Regions from separate parts of the Aeromicrobium sp. EU05-FHT14F07 genome, predicted to be linked through region 2. Evidence: riboswitches for the same ligand, from Rfam matches in the RefSeq annotation. Region 2 holds a riboswitch; each other region holds the start of a gene.
The links. A riboswitch is a leader RNA that binds a small molecule or an ion and turns the genes downstream of it on or off. The one in region 2 is predicted to bind cobalamin.
Positions count from the first base shown of each region.

Region 1: it holds a riboswitch for cobalamin, as region 2 does, so the genes downstream of both, AC3WRM_RS15425 (ribonucleoside-diphosphate reductase subunit alpha) here and AC3WRM_RS16145 (ABC transporter substrate-binding protein) in region 2, are expected to answer to the same signal.
Region 3: it holds a riboswitch for cobalamin, as region 2 does, so the genes downstream of both, AC3WRM_RS15405 (ABC transporter substrate-binding protein) here and AC3WRM_RS16145 (ABC transporter substrate-binding protein) in region 2, are expected to answer to the same signal.
Region 4: it holds a riboswitch for cobalamin, as region 2 does, so the genes downstream of both, AC3WRM_RS15350 (magnesium chelatase subunit D family protein) here and AC3WRM_RS16145 (ABC transporter substrate-binding protein) in region 2, are expected to answer to the same signal.

Region 1 covers NZ_JBYTCR010000019.1:27,426-32,328, forward strand. The annotation lists gene AC3WRM_RS15420 (CbtA family protein) at 104-934, shown strand; cobalamin riboswitch at 1,027-1,246, shown strand; gene AC3WRM_RS15425 (ribonucleoside-diphosphate reductase subunit alpha) at 1,377-3,941, shown strand; gene AC3WRM_RS15430 (ribonucleotide-diphosphate reductase subunit beta) at 4,040-4,903, shown strand, end outside.
Region 2 covers NZ_JBYTCR010000021.1:24,252-29,154, forward strand. The annotation lists gene AC3WRM_RS16135 (ABC transporter ATP-binding protein) at 1-362, opposite strand, end outside; gene AC3WRM_RS16140 (FecCD family ABC transporter permease) at 359-1,423, opposite strand; gene AC3WRM_RS16145 (ABC transporter substrate-binding protein) at 1,437-2,420, opposite strand; cobalamin riboswitch at 2,483-2,668, opposite strand; gene AC3WRM_RS16150 (short-chain fatty acyl-CoA regulator family protein) at 2,712-4,112, opposite strand; gene aceA (isocitrate lyase) at 4,290-4,903, shown strand, end outside.
Region 3 covers NZ_JBYTCR010000019.1:22,092-26,994, forward strand. The annotation lists gene AC3WRM_RS15395 (FecCD family ABC transporter permease) at 1-1,076, opposite strand, end outside; gene AC3WRM_RS15400 (ABC transporter substrate-binding protein) at 1,073-2,113, opposite strand; cobalamin riboswitch at 2,422-2,573, shown strand; gene AC3WRM_RS15405 (ABC transporter substrate-binding protein) at 2,649-3,689, shown strand; gene cobT (nicotinate-nucleotide--dimethylbenzimidazole phosphoribosyltransferase) at 3,686-4,738, opposite strand.
Region 4 covers NZ_JBYTCR010000019.1:9,627-14,529, forward strand. The annotation lists gene cobBC (bifunctional hydrogenobyrinic acid a,c-diamide synthase/histidinol phosphate aminotransferase CobBC) at 1-394, opposite strand, end outside; gene cobO (cob(I)yrinic acid a,c-diamide adenosyltransferase) at 474-1,088, opposite strand; gene AC3WRM_RS15350 (magnesium chelatase subunit D family protein) at 1,088-3,118, opposite strand; cobalamin riboswitch at 3,141-3,273, opposite strand; gene cbiE (precorrin-6y C5,15-methyltransferase (decarboxylating) subunit CbiE) at 3,332-4,561, shown strand; gene AC3WRM_RS15360 (cobalt-precorrin-4/precorrin-4 C(11)-methyltransferase) at 4,558-4,903, shown strand, end outside.

The sequences.
Region 1 (4,903 bases), on a different contig from region 2:
CACGGCGACACCGTGGGCTCCCCCGTCGTCGAACCGCGGCCCGAGCGACCCGTCAGTGCGACGGGACGTGTCGCGCTGCTCCCGCTCGGGAAGGACACGACCCATGAGCACCACCCGCACACCCCACCTGACCGCCCGCACCTTCCTCGTCCACGGCCTCCTTGCCGGACTGCTCGGCGGCGTGCTGGCCTTCGCCGCCGCCTCCGTGGTCGGCGAGCCGCCCATCGACCGCGCGATCGCCCTCGAGGAGTCGGGCGGCGCCGCCGCCGACGCGGACCACTCGCACGAGGAGGGTGCGCACTCCCACGAGGAGTCCGGCGGACACTCCCACGGCGACGACGACGCCGCGATCAGCCGCGGCGAGCAGGCCGGCCCCGGCCTCGCGACCGCCACGATCGTGGTGGGCCTCGTCGCCGGCGGCGTCGTGGGCATCGCCTCGGCCTTCGCCGTCGGACGGCTCGGGGGCCTCGGCCCCGTGGGCTCGACCGCCGTCGTGGTGCTGCTGGCCTACCTCGCCTACACGGTCGTCCCGTGGCTGAAGTACCCGCCGAACCCGCCGGCCGTCGGCTCGGCCGACACGATCGGCGAGCGCACCGCCCTGTACTTCGGCTTCGTGGCCGTGTCCCTGCTGGCCGTCGTGGCCGCCGTCCTCCTCGCACGCGCCCTGCTGTCCCGCGGCCCCTGGGTCGCGGTCGTCGCCGGGGCGCTGTTCTACCTGGTCGTGGTCGGCGTCGCCGGACTCGTCCTCGCGCCCATCGACGAGGTGCCGGACTCCTTCCCGGCCACCACCCTCTACGCCTTCCGCATCGGCTCCCTCGCCACGAGCACGGCCCTGTGGGCGGGTGTCGCCCTGGCCCTCACCGGGCTCACGGCGCGCACGTGGCGGGCGCACCAGGCCGACGTCGAGCGCCGGGCGGCCGCCGCCGCGCTCTGACCTCGTCGCGAACGCCGCCTCCCCACGACGCTGGGGAGGCGGCGTTCCCATGAACCCAAGATGTAGGGGTTACATTCGTGTAGTTCCCCGTATATGGTGGGTCGTGCAGCTGGTTCGGCCCGTCAGCCAGACGGGTCGTCGTAAGAGGGAATCCGGTGAGAGACCGGAACTGCCCCGCAGCGGTGAGTGGGAACGAACGGTGTCATCAGCACTGGGTCCCTGTAGAGATACAGCCCTGGGAAGCGACACCCAGTAGGCGGCAGCGATGCCTGGCCCGCGAGTCCGAAGACCTGCCAGTGCTCCACCGCCACCGGTGGAGGTCCGCGACCTCGTGGGAAGGTCCAAGGATCAGACGACGTCGTGGCACGGCCGCGACCCGTCCTCCTCTCCCCGCGTGCCCGTGGACTGCGTCAGTCACGACGAGTTCACGAGGGGTGAACCGATGACCATCACCGTCATCAAGCGCGACGGCAGCCGAGCCGACTACGACGGCTACGAGATCGCGAAGTCCATCGAGGAGGCGGCCACCGGGCTGCCCGACCAGGTCTCCCGGGCCACGCAGCTGCGCGCCGAGCTGGAGATCACGCTGTTCGACGGCATCACCAGCGAGCAGCTCGACGAGGCCGTCATCGGCGTCGCGCTGCAGAACGTCAAGGACGACCCGGCCTTCGACACGATCGCGTCGCGCCTGCTGGTCAAGACGCTCTACAAGAAGATCTTCGGCGAGGGCGTCACCCGCGACGAGGTGTACGCCTTCCACGGTCCGGCGTTCGTGCGCGCGATCCTGCGCGGCGTCGAGCTGGGACTGCTCGACGAGCGGCTGGCCGAGGCGTTCGACCTGGAGCGGCTCGGGTCGGCCCTCGACCCCGACCGCGACGACCTGCTGCGCTACGTCGGCGCGCAGACCATGCGCAACCGCTACATGATCACCGAGCCCGACGGCACGCCCCTGGAGGTGCCGCAGTTCTTCTGGATGCGCGTGGCGATGGGCCTCGCGCTGAACGAGGAGGACGCCACGTCGGCCGCGCTGGCGTTCTACGACAAGATGTCGCGGCTGGAGTACCTCGCCGCCGGCTCCACCCTGGTCAACGCGGGCACGTCCTACAGCCAGCTCTCCAACTGCTTCGTCATGCAGATGGAGGACGACATCGAGCACATCGCCAAGAGCGTCCGCGACGTCATGTGGCTGACGAAGGGCACGGGCGGCATCGGCCTGTCGGTCACGCAACTGCGCGCCGAGGGCTCGCCCATCCGCTCGAACAACACGACGTCGACGGGGCCCATCCCGTTCATGCACACCATCGACTCGACGCTGCGCGCCGTGAGCCGCGGCGGCAAGAAGTTCGGCGCCCTGTGCTTCTACATGGAGAACTGGCACCTCGACTTCGGCCAGTTCCTCGACCTGCGGCAGAACTCCGGCGACCCCTACCGGCGCACCCGCACGGCCAACACGGCGGTCTGGATCTCCGACGAGTTCATGAAGCGGGTCGAGGCCGACGCCGACTGGTACCTCTTCGACCCGCTCGACGTCGGCGACCTGCCCGAGCTGTTCGGCCAGGCGTTCAGCCGCCGGTACGCCGAGTACGCGGCGCAGGCCGAGCGCGGCGAGATCCGGCACAAGAAGCTGAAGGCACGCGAGCAGTTCCGCGCCATCCTCACGACGCTGCAGACGACGTCGCACCCGTGGCTGACGTGGAAGGACACCGTCAACACCCGCGCCCTGAACCAGAACACCGGCACGATCCACCTGTCGAACCTGTGCACCGAGATCTGCCTGCCGCAGGACCGCGAGAACATCAGCGTCTGCAACCTGGCGTCGATCAACCTCTCGCGGCACGTGCTCGGACGCCGTGGCGACGCGCGCGTCGACTGGGACCGGCTCGCCGAGTCCACCCGGCTCGCCGTCCGCCAGCTCGACAACCTCATCGACATCACCATCAGCTCGGTGCCGGAGTCGGAGCGCTCCAACGAGGAGAACCGCGCGCTCGGGCTCGGCGTCATGGGCTTCACCGACGTCGTGGAGCGGTTCGGCTGGTCCTACGAGAGCGAGCGCGCCTACGACCTCATGGACGAGGTCATGGAGTTCGTCAGCTGGCACGCGATCGACGCCTCGGCCGACCTCGCCCGCGAGCGGGGCGCGTACCCCAACTTCGCCGGGTCGCGCTGGAGCCAGGGCCTCGTCCCGTTCGACTCCCTCGACCTGCTCCAGGCCGACCGCGGCGTGCCCGTCGACGTCACGCGCCGCTCCCGCCTGGACTGGGACACGCTGCGCGCCAAGGTCAGCGGCGGCATCCGCAACTCCACCCTCATGGCCATCGCGCCGACCGCCTCGATCGGCCTCGTCGCCGGCACCACGCCCGGCCTGGACCCGCAGTTCAGCCAGATCTTCAGCCGGGCGACGGCCGCGGGCAAGTTCCTCGAGGTCAACCGCAACCTCGTCGAGGATCTGCGCGAACGCGGCCTCTGGGAGACGCTGCGCGAGGACCTGCTGCGCCACCAGGGCGACCTGTCGAAGGTCGAGGGCGCACCCGCCGACCTCGTCGAGATCTACCGGACCAGCTTCCAGCTGTCGCCGTACGCGTTCCTCCAGGTGGCGGCCCGCGCACAGAAGTGGATCGACCAGGCCATCAGCCGCAACATCTACCTCGCCAGCCGCGACGTCGGGGACATGGTGGAGCTGTACGCCGCGGCGTGGCGGATGGGTGTCAAGACCACCTACTACCTGCACATGATGCCGCGGCACACGGCCGAGCAGAGCACCGTCAAGGTCAACAAGGCCGAGGCGGTCACCCCCCAGGGTGCGGCGACGTCGAGCGGACGGGGCTTCGGCGCCCGCCGCGGGTTCGGCGCCGCCACCGCGGCCCCGGCACCGGCCCCGACCCTGACCACAGTCGTCGAGGAGCCGACGCCCGTCGTCCCCGACGCGGTCCAGGAGCTCGACGTCGTCGACGGGTCCGCCTGCCCGATCGACCCGCAGGAACGCCTGCAGTGCGAGTCCTGCCAGTAGCCACCACCCCACCCCACCGCTGAGTGTGACGTTTGCGGGCCGGATCGGCCCCGATCAGCCCGCGAACGTCACGCTCAGGGAGAGAGCGAGACACCCCCATGCCCATCCTCGGCACCGGCATCCAGGAAGGCCTGCTGCTCAAGCCCGTCACCTACCCGTGGGCGATGGAGCTGTACGACCAGGCCGTCGCCAACACGTGGTTCCCCAACGAGGTGCAGCTCGGCGAGGACCTCGCCGACTTCGAGCGCATGAGCGACGACGAGCGCCACGCGCTGACCTTCCTCATGAGCTACTTCAACCCGAACGAGCTGCTCGTCAACAAGGCGCTCGCGTTCGGCGTGTACCCCTACGTCAACGCGGCGGAGTGCCACCTCTACCTCGCGAAGCAGATGTGGGAGGAGGCGAACCACTGCATGAGCTTCGAGTACGTGCTGGAGACGTTCCCGATCGACCGGGTCGCGGCGTACGAGTCGCACGTGAACGTCCCCTCGATGGCCGCGAAGGAGGCCTTCGAGGTGCGCTTCATCCAGCGGATGACCGAGCAGACCCTCGACATCACGACCACCGAGGGCAAGCAGGACTTCGTGCGCAACCTCGTCGCCTACAACGTGATCCTCGAGGGGATCTGGTTCTACTCCGGCTTCATGGTGGCGCTGAGCTTCCGCCAGCGGAACCTGCTGCGCAACTTCGGCTCCCTCGTCGACTGGATCGTGCGCGACGAGAGCCTGCACCTGAAGTTCGGCATCAACCTGGTCCTCACGGTCCTCGACGAGAACCCCGAGATCGCCACCGAGGAGTTCGCCGCGGAGATCCGGCAGATGATCCTCGACGCGGTCGCGATGGAGGAGGCCTACAACCGCGACCTCCTGCCGCACGGGATCCTCGGGCTCAACGCCGACTACATCAACACCTACGTCCGCTACCTCGCCGACCGGCGCCTGGAGGAGCTCGGCTTCGAGCCG
Region 2 (4,903 bases):
GCGTCGTCGCGCGCCAGGCTCCAGCGTGAGCGGTGCGGGACGCGGCCGAGCTCCACGACCTGACGCACCCCGAGGTCGAGACTGGTCGTCGCGTGCTGCTCGAGCACGGCGACCGACCGGGACCGGGCGCCGGGGGAGAGGCCGTGCACGTCGTGGTCGTCGAGGGTCACCCGACCTGTGGCGGGGCGGCGAAGACCGGCCAGGACGTGCAGCAGCGTGGTCTTGCCGGACCCGTTCGGACCGAGGAGGCCGGTGACGCGTCCCCGGGACGCGACGAGGTCGACGTCACGCAGGACCGGCACCCCCTCGGGGGCGGTCCACGAGACGCCATCGGCGACCAGTCGGGCGGGCGCGGCGCTCACGTGCCCCTCGCCTCACGTCGCAGCAACCAGGCGAGGAACGGCGCCCCGACGACCGCCGTCACGATGCCGACCGGGACCTCCTGGTTCTCCAGGGTGCTGCGGGCCGCCAGGTCCGCCGCGACGAGCAGGAGTGCGCCCGTGATCGCGCTGAGCGGCAGCACCACGGCGTGGGCCGAGCCCACCAGGAGCCTGACGACGTGCGGCACCACGAGACCCACGAAGCCGATCGCTCCCGACAACGCGACGAGGCAGGCGGTAAGCAGCGCGGTGCCCGCCATGAGGACCCACCGCGTCCGTTCGACCGGCACGCCGAGCGAGCGGGCGGCGGTCTCCCCGAAGGCGAACGCGTCAAGGTGCCTGGTGAACGACAGCACCAGCAGGAGCCCAGCAGACGTCACGCCCACGAGCACCAGAGCCGTGGGCCAGCGGACGCCCGCGAGCGAGCCGAGGGTCCACGAGAGGACGCGTCGTGCGGCCTGGCCGTCGCCGTCGGACAGGACCACGAAGGAGGTGAAGGCCGCACAGAGCTGACCGACCACGACGCCGGCGAGGACGGTCCGCGAGGGTGGCAGCACACCGGAACGACCCGCGGCCAGCGCCAGCACGAGACCGAGCGCCCCGAGCGCCCCGAGGAAGGCGCCGAGCGTCAGGGACGCGGTCGACGCGAGGGCGCCGGCCCCGACTCCGAGGACCAGCACGCAGACCGCGCCGACCGCGGCTCCGCTGGAGATGCCGAGCAGGTAGGGATCCGCCAGCTCGTTGCGGGTGAGGGACTGCAGCACGGCTCCGGTGACGGCGAGTCCGGCACCGACCGCGGCCGCGCCGACCATGCGGGGGAGCCGCAGCTGCCACACGATCCGGTCCTGCAGGAGCGTCACCTCGCTGTCGCCGACCCCGACGCGACGCGCCACCACCTCGAGGACCGTGTGAAGCGGCACGTTCACCGAGCCGACGGCCAGCGCGGCGGCCATCGTCGCGAGGAGCAGGGCCACGAGGACGAGACAGGCCGGCGTCGCCGACCTGGGGCCGGTCCGATCCCGCACCGGGTGGGTCTCCCGCATCCTGACAGCCTCCTCAGCCCAGGTCCGTGAGCTGCTGGGCGAGGGTCGAGGCCCCCTCCACGAGCCGCACGCCGGGCGTCGACGCGCTGTACGGCACGGTGACCAACCGACCCTCGCGGACGGCACGCAGCGTCCTGAGCACCGGGTCCTTCTCGAGGTGGCCGCGCTTCTGCGCAGCCGAGGACCATGAGGCGTCGGCGAGCACGATCACGTCGGGATCGGCCGCGAGGACGTCCTCCCAGGGCACCTCGGACCAGCCGCCGTCGACGTCGGAGAAGACGTTGGTGGCCCCGACCGCGTCGAGCACGAGCTGCGGGCCGCCCTGGCCCGCCCCGGCCAGCGGTGTCCTGTCGCCGGAGTCGAACCAGAAGACGTCGAGCCCGTCCCCGGCCGCCTCGTCCTCCAGCTTCGTCAGGGTGTCGCGCTGCCGCTTCACGAGGGCGGTGGCGCGGTCGGTCACGTCGAAGACCTCCGCCACGGTCTCGACCTCGTCCCAGACGTCGTCGAACGCCACCCGGCCGTCGGCGTCCCGGCAGCCGAGGGGCGAGGTGTAGGTGGCGATCCCGAGGTCGGCGAGCTCGGACCGGGACGCTGCCGTCTCCTCGTCGAACGCGCTCGTGTACGAGGCGTAGACGAAGTCGGGCTCGGCCGCCAGGAGGGCCTCCTGGTCGGGGTACTCCTTCGCGATCACGTCGACGGAGGAGTAGGCGTCGGCGTGCGCGTCGGCGACCCGGTCGTCGAGGTAGGCGGTCCCGGCGAGCCTGTCCTCCAGGCCGAGAGCGAGCGCGACCTCCGTCGCGCCCTGGTTCATCGTGACGGCTCGACGCGGCGGGGCGTCGACGACGGAGGTGGTGCCGCAGTCGTCGACGGAGAGGGGGTAGCCGGCGGTGCCCCCGACGTCGGAGCGGTCGGCTCCGGGGGCGCCGGTGCAGGCGCTCAGCAGCAGGGCCGAGGAGAGGCAGGCGGCGAGGTGGACGGGGGTACGACGGATGGCCATGGTGGTGCCCTCTGGGGTCCGGGGGCTCCGTGCGCGAGAACCCCGGGTCGGGTGTCGCGACCTCGGCGAGGCCGCGGCCAGCAGGTCTTCGGACTCGGGATCAACCGGGCCAGGCACCTTCCCGGACCCGAGAGTCCAGTGGTGTCATGCCTGGCCCGTCACCCACACCGCTGCGCGTCAGTCCCGGATTCCCACCGGGTTCCCTGGTCCGACCGTGGCCGGACGCGACTGGCAGCCGCACCGTAGCAGCACCGAGGCGACGAGCGACCACGTGCCGAGGGCGCATCGTGCTCAGGCCGGTCGACCGACCCCGTACGGGTCGAAGGAGCTGCGGTGCTCGTCGACCTGGAGCGGTCGGCCGATCGGCGGGGCGGCACGCTGCGGGCAGCGAGGGCGGTCGCACGTGCGACAGCCAGGTCCGATCGGCATGACGTCCGGCTGGGCGAGGTCGAGCCCCGCGCTGTAGACCAGGCGCCCGGCCTGGCGCAGCTCGCAGCCCAGCCCGATGACGAACGTCTTGGCCGCGCTGCCGTAGCCGCCGCGCCGCCGGGTGACGGTCCGGGCCACCCACAGGTAGCGCTGGCCGTCGGGCATCTCCGCCACCTGCACGTCGACCTGTCCGGGGGAGGCGAAGGCGTCGTAGACGTTCCAGAGCGGGCAGGTGCCGCCGCTGCGCGAGAAGTGGAAGCCCGTGGCCGACACGCGCTTGGAGATGTTCCCCGCCTTGTCGACCCGCACGAAGATGAACGGCACGCCGCGCAGCTCGGACCGCTGCAGCGTGCTCAGCCGGTGAGCGACGGTCTCGTAGCCGACGCCGAAGTGCTCGGCGAGCACCTCGACGTCGTAGCGCAGCCGCTCGGCGGCGCGGAAGAAGGGGCGGTAGGGCAGGATCAGCGCGCCGGCGAAGTAGTGGGCCAGACCGATCCGCGCCAGGGCGCGGGTGGTGTCGTCCGGCCAGGTCTCGGCGTCGAGGACGGCGTCGAGGACGTCGCCCGCCTCCAGGTAGGCGAGCTGTGTCGCCATGCGGAACGCCTGCTGCCCAGGGCGGAGGTCGGGCGCGAGACGGAGCGTGCGTGTGGCCTCGTCGTACTCGAGGGTGCTGCGACCGTCGGCCGCACTGGCCGCGACGGTGACGCCGTGAGCGGTCTGCAGGTGACGTCGCAGGTGGCGGCGGACCTCGAGGCGTCGTGTCCCGATGGACCGCGCCAGGTCCTCCGCGGCCCGGTCGACAGGGTCGATGTAGTTCTGGTGCCGGTAGAAGAAGTCGCGGACGTGCTCGTGCGGCATGAGGGCCTGCGAGGCGGCGCGGCGGTCGGTCACGGCCTCCAGGTGGGCGACGGCGTCGCGGTAGCGCCGGTGCAGCTGCACGATCGCCTCCGCGACCTCGGGCATGGACCCGGCGACCTGCTGCAGGTCCGACAGCGGCAGGCCGGTGGCGCCGCTGGCCTCCGGCAGCGCCTCTCGCAGCTCCGCGAGCTGGCGGGCGGTGTCGCGGGGGCTGAAGAACGCCGGGTCGACGCCGAAGACCTCGGTGAGCCGCACCAGCACGGTGACCGTCAGCGGACGGGTGTCGTGCTCGATCTGGTTCAGGTAGCTGGCCGAGATGGCCAGGATCCGTGCGAGCTCGACCTGGCTGAGGCCGCGCTCCTCGCGCAGTCGACGCAGCCGCGCACCTGCGTAGAGCTTGTCCATGGGCTCACCGTAGGCGATCTGTGAAAGGTCGAGCCTTCGCAATCTTGGCAAAAGCGGTGGTCTTGGTTGTCAGAACCTGGCGGACTGCGTGACTTCACCTCGGGCGGGACGGCCGCTGCACTGGATCCCGAGACGCCCCGGATCACCCGGACCGGGAGCACTGCACCAGGAGCCACGATGACGAACCAGAACCCCGCCCCCACCGCCGAGCAGCTCGACGCCGCCTGGGCGTCCGACCCGCGCTGGAGGAACGTGAAGCGCGACTACACCGGCGCCGACGTCGTGCGGCTGCGCGGCACCGTGCAGGAGGCGCACACCCTCGCCGACCTCGGCGCCCGCAAGCTGTGGGACTACGTCTCCGGCCAGTTCGAGGGCGTCGACTACGTGAACGCGCTCGGCGCCCTCACCGGCAACCAGGCGGTCCAGCAGGTCCGCGCCGGGCTCCGTGCGATCTACCTGTCCGGCTGGCAGGTCGCCGCCGACGCGAACCTCGCCGGGCAGACCTACCCCGACCAGAGCCTGTACCCGGCCAACTCGGTGCCCGCCGTCGTGCGTCGCATCAACAACGCGCTGCAGCGCGCCGACCAGCTCGAGCACGCCGAGGGGGAGGTCACCCGCGACTGGTTCGCCCCGATCGTCGCGGACGCGGAGGCCGGCTTCGGCGGCCCGCTCAACGCGTACGAGCTGATGCGGGCGATGATCGCCGCCGGTGCCGCGGGGGTGCACTGGGAGGACCAGCTCGCGAGCGAGAAGAAGTGCGGACACCTGGGCGGGAAGGTCCTGATCCCGAC
Region 3 (4,903 bases), on a different contig from region 2:
CCACGACGCCGCCTCCTCACCAGGATCACGACGAACGCCGGCACGCCCACGAGCGCCGTCGCGACGCCGACCGGCAGCTCCTGCGGTGCGATGACCGTCCGCGCGCCGACGTCGACCCACACCAGGAACACCGCCCCCAGCACCGCGGACACCGGGAGCAGCACGCGGTGCCGCGCGCCGACCACCGCGCGGGCCGCGTGCGGCAGCACCAGCCCGACGAAGCCGATCGCCCCCGACGTCGACACGATGACGGCCGTCATGAGCGCGGTGACCACGAGCAGCAGCAGCCGGGTGCGCTGCACGGAGACGCCCAGCGCCGAGGCGGCGTCCTCGCCGAACGTGAACGCGTCGAGCGAGCCCGCCGCGAGCCAGCACAGCAGCAGCCCGACGAGCACCACGCTCCCGCACACGACGACGTCGCGCCACGACGCCGTGCCCAGCGACCCGAGCAGCCAGAACAGCACGCCGCGGGTCTGCTCCGCGTCGGCCGCGGTGAAGACGATGAACGACGTCAGCGCCGAGAACAGCTGCGTCGCCGCGACACCGGCGAGGATCATCCGGTCGGTCGTGCCGCCCGCCAGCGTGCCGAGCAGCAGCACCAGCGCGAAGGCGAGCAGCGCCCCCACGAACGCACCCGAGGCCAGGGTCGCGGCGCCGGCGCCCACTCCGAGCACGACGATGGCGACCGCGCCGGTCGAGGCGCCCGAGGAGACGCCGAGCACGAACGGGTCGGCCAGCGGGTTGCGCAGCAGCGACTGCAGCACCACGCCGCACAGGGCCAGCCCCGCCCCGCACGCGGCCGCCAGCACCGCTCGCGGCAGGCGCAGGTCCCAGATGATCGCCTCCTGGATCCCCGTGAGACCCGACGGCGCCACCCCCAGGCGCGACAGCGCGACCGCGAAGGCGTCGCCCGGACCGAGACCGGACGGTCCGATCGTCGTGGCGACCGCGATCGAGACCAGCAGGCCGACGAGCGCGGCCGACCACAGCAGGGCCGCGCGCCCGACTCGCGCCGGACGCGAACGTCCCGGGGTCGGGGGCGCCGTCCTGCGCAGCGCGGTGGGCAGGAGCGTCACGACGGCTCGAACCCCAGGCGGCGCAGCCCCTCGGACACCGTCTCGACCGCGTCGACGGTGCGGATCGACGGGTTCAGGGCGGCCCCCGGCAGCAGCACGTACCGCTTCTCCCGCACCGCCGTCATGCGTCGGGTGACGGGGTTGGACTCGAGGAAGGCGATCTTGGCGCGCGCCGTCTCGGCGGTCTGGCTCCTACGCGTCAGGTCGCCGACGACGAGCACGTCGGGGTCGGCGGCGGCGATCGACTCCCAGCCGATCTGCGGCCACTCCGCCTCCTGGTCCTCGAAGACGTTCGTGAGGCCGAGCGCGCGGGTGACGATGCCGGGACCGCCGCAGCACCCCGCGCCGTACGGCGCCTCGGCGTTGGCGAACCAGTAGAAGACCGACACACCGTCGAACTGCGCGCGCGACGCCGTCTCGAGCCGCTGCTGGAGCGACGCCACGAGCTCCTCGCCGCGCTCCCGGGTGCCCGTCAGCGCGGCCAGGTCGCGCACCTCGGCGTAGATCGTCGACATCTCCAGCGGCCGGTCGCGGGCACCGTCGCCGCCGCCGAAGTCGGACTTCTCGCACTCCGCGGCCGACAGGTACGCCGGCACCCCGACGTCCGCCAGCTGCCGCGGCGTGGCGACCCCGCCCTCGCTCAGCGTGTTCGCGAACGACGCGGTCACCAGGTCGGGCTCGACGGCGAGCAGCTCCTCGAACGACGGCGCCTGGTCGGCCAGCCGGTCGACCGTCTCGTTCTCGTCGGCCAGCGACGGCAGGATCGGGTCGGTCCAGCCGGCGGCGCCCACCATCCGGTCCGCGAGCCCGAGGCTCAGCAGGATCTCCGTGCTGCCCTGGTTCAACGACGCGATCCGCTGCGGCGGCGCGTCGACCGTGACCGTCCGGTCGCACCGCTCGACGCGGGCGGGGAACCCGGCGGCCTCACCGCGGGCGTCGGACGACGGGGCCGACGTCGTCGAGGAGCCGCAGCCCGCGAGCAGGGGCGCAGCGAGCGCGGCCGTCGCGAGGAGGGAGAGGGGGCGGCGTGGTCGCATCGCGATCCTTCGCTCAGGGGTCCGTGTCGCGAGACCCGTCGGGAGCCCCGCGGCGGACGCCGCGGGTCGCCACCGGGTGTCGGACTCGGGCCGTGGCCCCTACCGTTGCGCGTCAGTCCCGGACTTCGACCGGGTTCCCTCACGTGGCGCTCGCACGGTAGCAGCACACCGTCGGGGCACCCCCTCGCCGCTCCCGTTCGCCACCCGGGGCCCGGCACCCCCGCACCCTCTCGCCGCTCGGGGCCCGGCACCCCCGCGCCCCCTCGCCGTCCGGGGCCCGGCACCCCCGCCGCTGCTACGGTGAGCGCGCCAGTCACCCTCTCGAGGGTCAGGGAACCCGGTGCGACTCCGGGACTGACGCGCAGCGGTGTGGGAGACGTGGCGGACCACGACGCCACTGGGAGCTCGCTCCTGGGAAGGCGGTCCGTCACCGCGACCCCGAGTCCGAAGACCTGCTGGCCGCCACCCCGCCGGGGCGGCGTCACCCGACACGGGGCTCTCGCGCACGGAGCCCCCGGACCCGAGACGAGACCCCATGCCCTCCCCCGTCCGCGTGCGACCGCGCCGCACCACCGCCCTCGTGGCCGCACTCAGCCTCGCCGCGCCGCTCGCCGCCTGCGGCTCCTCGTCACCGGGACCCACCGACGACGCGTCCGCCGCGGCCGGGTTCCCGGTCACCGTCGAGAACTGCGGGCACGACGTCACCGAGCAGGCCCCGCCCCGGCGCATCGTCGCCATCAACCAGCCCGCCACCGAGCTGCTGCTGAGCCTCGGCCTCGCCGACCGCATGGCCGGCTACGGCGTCAGCGACCACGACTTCCTGCCCCAGCTGAAGGCCGAGGCCCGCAGGACGAAGGCCCTCGACGCCGAGTTCCCCGGCTTCGAGTCGATGCTCTCGCTCGAGCCCGACCTCGTCTACGCCACCTTCGCCTACGCGTTCACCGGCGAGGGCGTCGCGCCGCGCGCGAAGTTCGACCAGGTCGGCATCCCCACGTACCAGTCGCCCAGCGAGTGCGGCGGCCAGGACGCCCCGCACGACGAGCCGCTCACCCTCGACGACCTGTACGCCGAGATCGGCGACGTGTCGCGCCTGACCGGCGTCGAGGAGCGCGGCGACCGGCTCGTCGCCGAGCTGCGGGAGCGCGCCCGGAAGGTCACCGTCGACCTCGACGCCGACGACGTGACGCTCGGCTGGTGGTACGCGTCGACGAAGAGCCCGTACATGGCCGGGTGCTGCGGCGCACCGGGCCTGATGACGCGCGCCGTCGGCGCCACCAACGCGTTCGGCGACAACGAGCGGCTCTGGCCCGAGACGAGCTGGGAGTCGATCCTCGACGCCGACCCGACCGTCCTCGTGCTCGCCGACCTCGAGCGCGGCGGCGACGGCGACAGCGCGGCGGCCAAGATCCGCTTCCTCGAGTCCGACCCCGTCGCGCGTCAGCTCACCGCCGTCAAGAAGCGTCGCTACGTCGTGCTCGGCGGCACGACGATGGACCCGTCGATCCGCAACGTCGACGGCATCGAGCAGCTCGCGCAGGGTCTGCGCGACCTGGGCGTCGTGCCCGACCGGCGCTAGCCGAGCACCTCCGACAGCAGGGCGACGTCGCGCAGCAGGAGGGCGGCGGAGCGCACCAGCGGGACGGCCGCGAGCGCACCGCTGCCCTCGCCGAGACGCAGGCCGAGGTCGAGCAGCGGCTCGAGGCCCAGCTTCTCCAGCGCGAGCGACTGCGCCGGCTCGGTCGAGCGGTGCCCGGCGGCGAACCACGCCGACGCACCAGGCGCGAGGTCGTCGGCGGTGAGCGCGCACGCGACGGAGATCAGGCCGTCAAGCAGCACCGGCACACCGGCCTCGGCGGCCGCGACGAGGAACCCCACCGTCGCCGCGAGGTCGGCGCTGCCGAGCGCGGCCAGCCGCTGCACGGGGTCCGCCACGCGGTCGCCCGCGCGGTCGAGCGCCGCCTGCACGACCTCGCCCTTGCGCACCAGCGACGCGTCGTCGATGCCCGTGCCACGTCCGACGACCTCCGCCCCCGGCAGCCCGAGCGACGCGGCGACCAGCGCGGCCGTCGGGGTCGTGTTGCCGATGCCCATGTCGCCCGTGACCAGCAGCTGGGCGCCCGCGGCGATCTCCTCCTCCGCGATCGTCCGCCCCGCAGCCAGCGCCCGGACCGTCTCGTCCATCGTCAGCGCGTCCTCGACGTCGATCGACCCGCTGCCCCGCCGCACCTTGTGGGCGCGCACCGCGTCAGGCAGGTCGGCGAGGTCGTCGTCGACGCCGAGGTCGAGCACGCGCAGGCTCACGCCGTGCTGGGCCGCGAGGACGCTCGCCCCCGCGCGTCCGGCGGCGAACGTGCGGACCATCGCCGGCGTGACGGCGCTCGGGAAGGCGGAGACACCCGACGCGGTCACGCCGTGGTCACCGGCGAGCACGACCGCCCGCACCTGGTCGACGGGACGCGGCGGCACCTCGCCCTGCGTCGCGGCCACCCAGCAGGCGAGGTCGCCGAGCCGGCCCAGCGCCCCGGGAGGCGTGGCCAGGCCCGCGAGCCGCTCGACCGCGGCGGCGTGGACCGCCGGGTCGGGAGGACGGACGGCGGACGGGGTGCTCACGGGCTCGACGGTCACGGGTGAACGGTACGACGTCGTGCCGGCGCGGCGCCGGGGCAGGACGCAGCACCGAACGCCGACCCCGCCCGCGTTCGCACCATGAGACGCGCGCCACACCCCGGTGGCGCGCACCGGCCGATGCCCTACGCTCGGCACGTCGACCACCACGGAAGCCGGTGGAAG
Region 4 (4,903 bases), on a different contig from region 2:
CCGCGATGGACCGCGACGCCGACGACACGTCGACCACGAGCACCACGGGACTGCGGGTGGCCCGCGCGACGTGCGCCGTCGACGCGTAGCCGTCGGCGCCGAGCATGCCGTCGTGCAGGCCCATGACGCCCTCGACGACGGCGAGGTCGGAGCCCGCGGCGCCGTGCAGCAGCAGCGGCAGCAGCCGCTCCTCGCCCGCCAGGTGCGGGTCGAGGTTGCGGCCGGGCAGGCCCGTGGCCAGCTCGTGGTAGCCGGGGTCGATGTAGTCGGGTCCGACCTTGTGGCCGGAGACGCGGTGCCCCGAGCGCGACAGCGCGGCCATGAGGCCGGTCGCGATGGTGGTCTTCCCGTGGCCCGACGCGGGTGCGGCGACCACGAGGCGGGGCAGGTTCACCACTCGATCCCCCGCTCCGCCTTCTGCCGCCCAGGGCCCGGCACCCCTGCCGGACGTCGGGTCGACCCACGCTGGATGCTCACCACTCGATGCCTCGCTGACCCTTCTGGCCGACGTCCATGGGGTGCTTGACCTTCGTCATCTCGGTGACGAGGTCGGCGACCTCCAGGAGCCGGGGGGCGGCGTCGCGGCCGGTGATCACCACGTGCTGACGGCCGGGGCGCGAGGCGAGGGTGTCGGCGACGTCGTCGACGTCGACCCAGCCCCACTTCATCGGGTAGGTGAACTCGTCGAGTACGTACAGGTCGTGGGTCTCGGTGGCGAGCCGGCGCTTGATCTCGGCCCAGCCCTCGGCGGCGGCGACGGCGTGGTCGTCCTCGGTGCCGGACTTGCGCGACCACGACCAGCCGGACCCCATCTTGTGCCACTCGACGGGTCCGCCGACGCCCTCCGTCTCGTGCAGGCGGCCGAGGTGCTCGAGCACGCTCTGCTCGCCGACGCGCCATTTGGCGGACTTGACGAACTGGAACACGCCGACCTTCCAGCCCTGGTTCCAGGCGCGCATCGCGAGCCCGAACGCGGCGGTCGACTTCCCCTTGCCGGGCCCGGTGTGGACCATGACGAGCGGACGGTTGCGGCGCTGGCGGGTGGTGAGGCCGTCGTCGGGCACGACCAGGGGCTGGCCCTGGGGCATCAGGCCACCTCCTTGACGCTGCGGACGGCGCTGGTGAGCGCGTCGGCGCTCACCTCGCCGAGCGGCAGGTGCTGCGCGCCGAGGCGGTCGGCGAGCACGCCGGCCAGGCCGAGGCGGAAGCCGCCGGTCTCGCAGTCGACGACGACGGACGCCACGCGGGTGGCGCGCACGTGGTCGGCGGCGCGGTGGGCACGGGCCAGCGCGTCGGGGCCCGACGTGGCCCGGCCGTCGGTGACGACGACGAGCAGGGGCCGGCGCAGCGGGTCGCGGATGGCCTCCAGGCGCAGGGCGTCGGCCGCCGTGGCCAGACCCTCGGCGAGCGGCGTGCGGCCGCCCGCGGGCAGTTCCTCGAGCCGGCGCGCGGCGACGTCGACCGACGAGGTGGGCGGCAGGTCGAGCGAGGCGGTGGCGCCGCGGAAGGTCACCAGGCCGACCTTGTCGCGACGCTGGTACGCGTCGAGCAGGAGCGACAGGACGGCGGTCTTGACCTGCTCCATGCGGCGGCGCGCGGCCATCGAGCCGGAGGCGTCGACGCACAGCAGCACGAGGTTGGACTCGCGGCCCTCGCGCACGGCCACGCGCAGGTCGGCGGGACGCAGCAGCACCCGGCCGCCGTCGGCACGGCCGCGGGCGTGCTGGTGCGGGGCGGCGGCGCGCACGGTCTCGACGAGGTGCAGCGAGCCCGAACGACCCGCCGGCGTGCGCGCGCCGATGCGGCGACCGTCGTCGGTGATCGCCCGCGAGCGTCGGCCCGAGACCCCGGCACCGACGCCGTCGACCTGCAGCAGCCGTGCCCGCACGGGCTCGCCGGCTCCCACCGTCGACTCCTGCGCCTGACCGGAACCCTCCGGGGCGTCGCCCCCGGGCGGCGTGGGCGGGGTGGCGGGTGCCGAGGCGTCCGACGCGCTCTCGGGCGTGCCTCCAGGTCCGCCGTCGGGACCCCCACCGTCAGGGCCCCCGTCGTCGGGACCCTCGGGACCGTCGTCGGGCCCGCCTGCGGGCGGCTCGTCCGGTCCGAGCAGGTCGTCGAGCTGCGACTCGTCGAGGCCCGTCTCGTCGAACGGGTTGCGGCGTCGGCGGTGTGGCAGCGCCAGGCGGGCGGCGGCGCGGACGTCGTCGCGGGTGATGGTGGTGCGGCCGTGCCAGGCGGCGTGCGCGGCGGCCGTGCGTGCGGTGACGATGTCGGCACGCAGGCCGTCGACCTCGAAGGCCGCGCACAGCTCGGCGATCGAGAGCAGCGTGGCGTCGTCGAGCGCGACGTCGGCCACGAGCTGCTGCGCGCGGCTGATGCGTTCGGTGAGCGCGGCGTCCTGCTCGGCGAAGCGGGCGGAGAAACCGACGGGGTCGGCGTCGAACGCGAGCCGGCGGCGCACGACCTCCACACGCGCCTGCGGGTCGCGCGGGGCGGCCACCTCGACGGCCAGGCCGAAGCGGTCGAGCAGCTGCGGGCGCAGCTCGCCCTCCTCGGGGTTCATGGTGCCGATCAGCACGAACCGGGCAGCGTGCTCGACGGACACGCCGTCGCGCTCGACCGTCGAGCGACCCATCGCGGCGGCGTCGAGCAGCAGGTCGACGAGGTGGTCGTGCAGCAGGTTGACCTCGTCGACGTACAGCACGCCACGGTGCGCGCGGGCGAGCAGACCGGGCTCGTAGCGGGTGACGCCGCTGCCGAGCGCCTGCTCGAGGTCGAGGGAGCCGAGCACACGGTCCTCGGTGGCACCGACGGGCAGCTCGACGAGCCGCACCGGCCGCGTCTCGGACTCCGGGTCGGGACCGAACGGACCGTCGGGCGAGAGCGGTGCCGGGTCGGCGGGGTCGCTGGAGAACCGGTCGCCCTTCACGACGTCGATGGGCGGGAGCACCGCGGCGAGCGCCCGCACGAGCGTCGACTTGGCCGTGCCCTTCTCGCCGCGCACCAGCACCCCGCCGATCGCGGGCGAGATCGTCGTGAGGACGAGGGCCAGCGCCATGTCGTCCAGGTGGTCGGGCTCGGCACCGACGACGGCGGTGAAGGGGTAGTGCTGTGGCATGAGGGCTCCCGCTCGATCGCCATGGCTGGTGCGGCGCGAGGCCGGTCTTCGGACTTCCACCTCCAGGTGGTCACCGCAGCGGACCCTGTGCCGGACTTCCACCGGCTTCCCGATTCTCCCCAACCGTCTGGGGCACCTCGCGCGTGTGCAGTTTGTCCGAGCCAGGCTACCGGGGCACGCCGGGTCCGTGTGCAGGCACTAGCCTCGCCGGACATGAGCACCCCCCGTCGAGCCACCGGCCCCGTCGTCGTCGTGGGCGTCGGGGCGGACGGCTGGGCCGGCCTCGACGTCGCCCGTCGCGCCGCGGTCGAGGCCGCCGAGGTGCTCCTCGGCGGCGAGCGGCACCTCGCGCTCGTGCCGGCCGACGTCACGGCGGAGCGTCGGACGTGGCCGTCGCCGCTGCGCGAGGGACTGCCGGCGCTGCTCGACGAGCTGGACGGGCGCCGGGTCGTCGCGCTCGCGTCCGGCGACCCGCTCGTCTCGGGGATCGGGACGACCCTCGTGTCGCTGCTCGGCGCCGACCGCGTGGAGGTGCTGCCCGGCGTCTCGTCGGCGGCGCTCGCCCGCGCCCGCATGCGGTGGTCGGCGGAGACGTCGGAGGTGGTCACGCTGGTGGGCCGCGACGTGCACCGCCTCGTCACGCGTCTGCACCCCGGCGCCCGGCTGCTCGTGCTCTGCTCCGACGCGTCGACCCCGTCGCAGGTGGCCGCGCTGCTCGCGTCGCAGGGGTACGGCACGAGCGGCCTCAGTGCCCTCACGAACCTCGGCGCGGACGACGAGAGCCGGGTCGACGGCGTCGCCGCCACGTGGTCGGCGGACGTCGGACCGCTCACCGTGCTCGCCGTGCAGGTCGACGACGGTGCCCGCGTGCTGCCGCTCGTGCCCGGCCTGCCCGACGACGCCTTCGAGCACGACGGCCAGGTGACCAAGCGCGACGTCCGCGCGAGCGCCCTCGCCCGCCTCGCCCCGACCCCTGGGGCGCTGCTGTGGGACGTCGGCGCCGGTGCCGGCTCCGTCGCCGTCGAGTGGTCGCGCACGCACCCGTCGTGCCGGGCGGTGGCGGTCGAGCGCGACCCGGAGCGGGCCGAGCGGATCGGTCGGAACGCTCGCACGCTCGGCGTCCCCGACCTGCGCGTCGTGGCGGGCCCAGCGCCGGACGCGCTCGAGGGTCTCGACGCCCCCGACGCGGTGTTCGTCGGCGGGGGTGCCACCGTCGACGGCGTGCTCGACGCCTGCTGGGCGGCGCTGCGACCCGGTGGACGGCTCGTCGTCCACGGCGTGACGCTCGAGACCGAGCAGCTGCTCGTCGCGTGGCGCGGCAGGGTCGGGGGCGAGCTGGTGCGCCTGCTCGTGGAGACCGCCGCGCCGCTCGGCACCTTCACGTCGTGGACGCCGGCCCGGGCCGTCACGCAGTACTCCGTCGTCAAGGGGGCACAGGCATGACCGTGCACGTGGTGGGGGCCGGACCGGGCGCCGCCGACCTGCTCACCGTCCGCGCCGCGCGGCTGCTGGAGCGGGCCGACGTCGTCGTCTACGCCGGCACCTACGTCGAGGCCGTGCTGGAGCACTGCCGACCCGACGCGCGGCTCGTCGACACGCAGGACCTCGACCTCGACCAGATCACCGAGGTCGTGGTCGACGCCCACCGCGCGGGTCTGGAGGTGGTCCGGCTGTCGTCGGGCGACCCGTCGCTGTACTCCGCCCTCCACGAGCTGACCCGACGCCTGGACGCGGCGCACGTGCCCTGGGACGTCACGCCCGGGGTGCCCGCCTACGCTGCCGCGG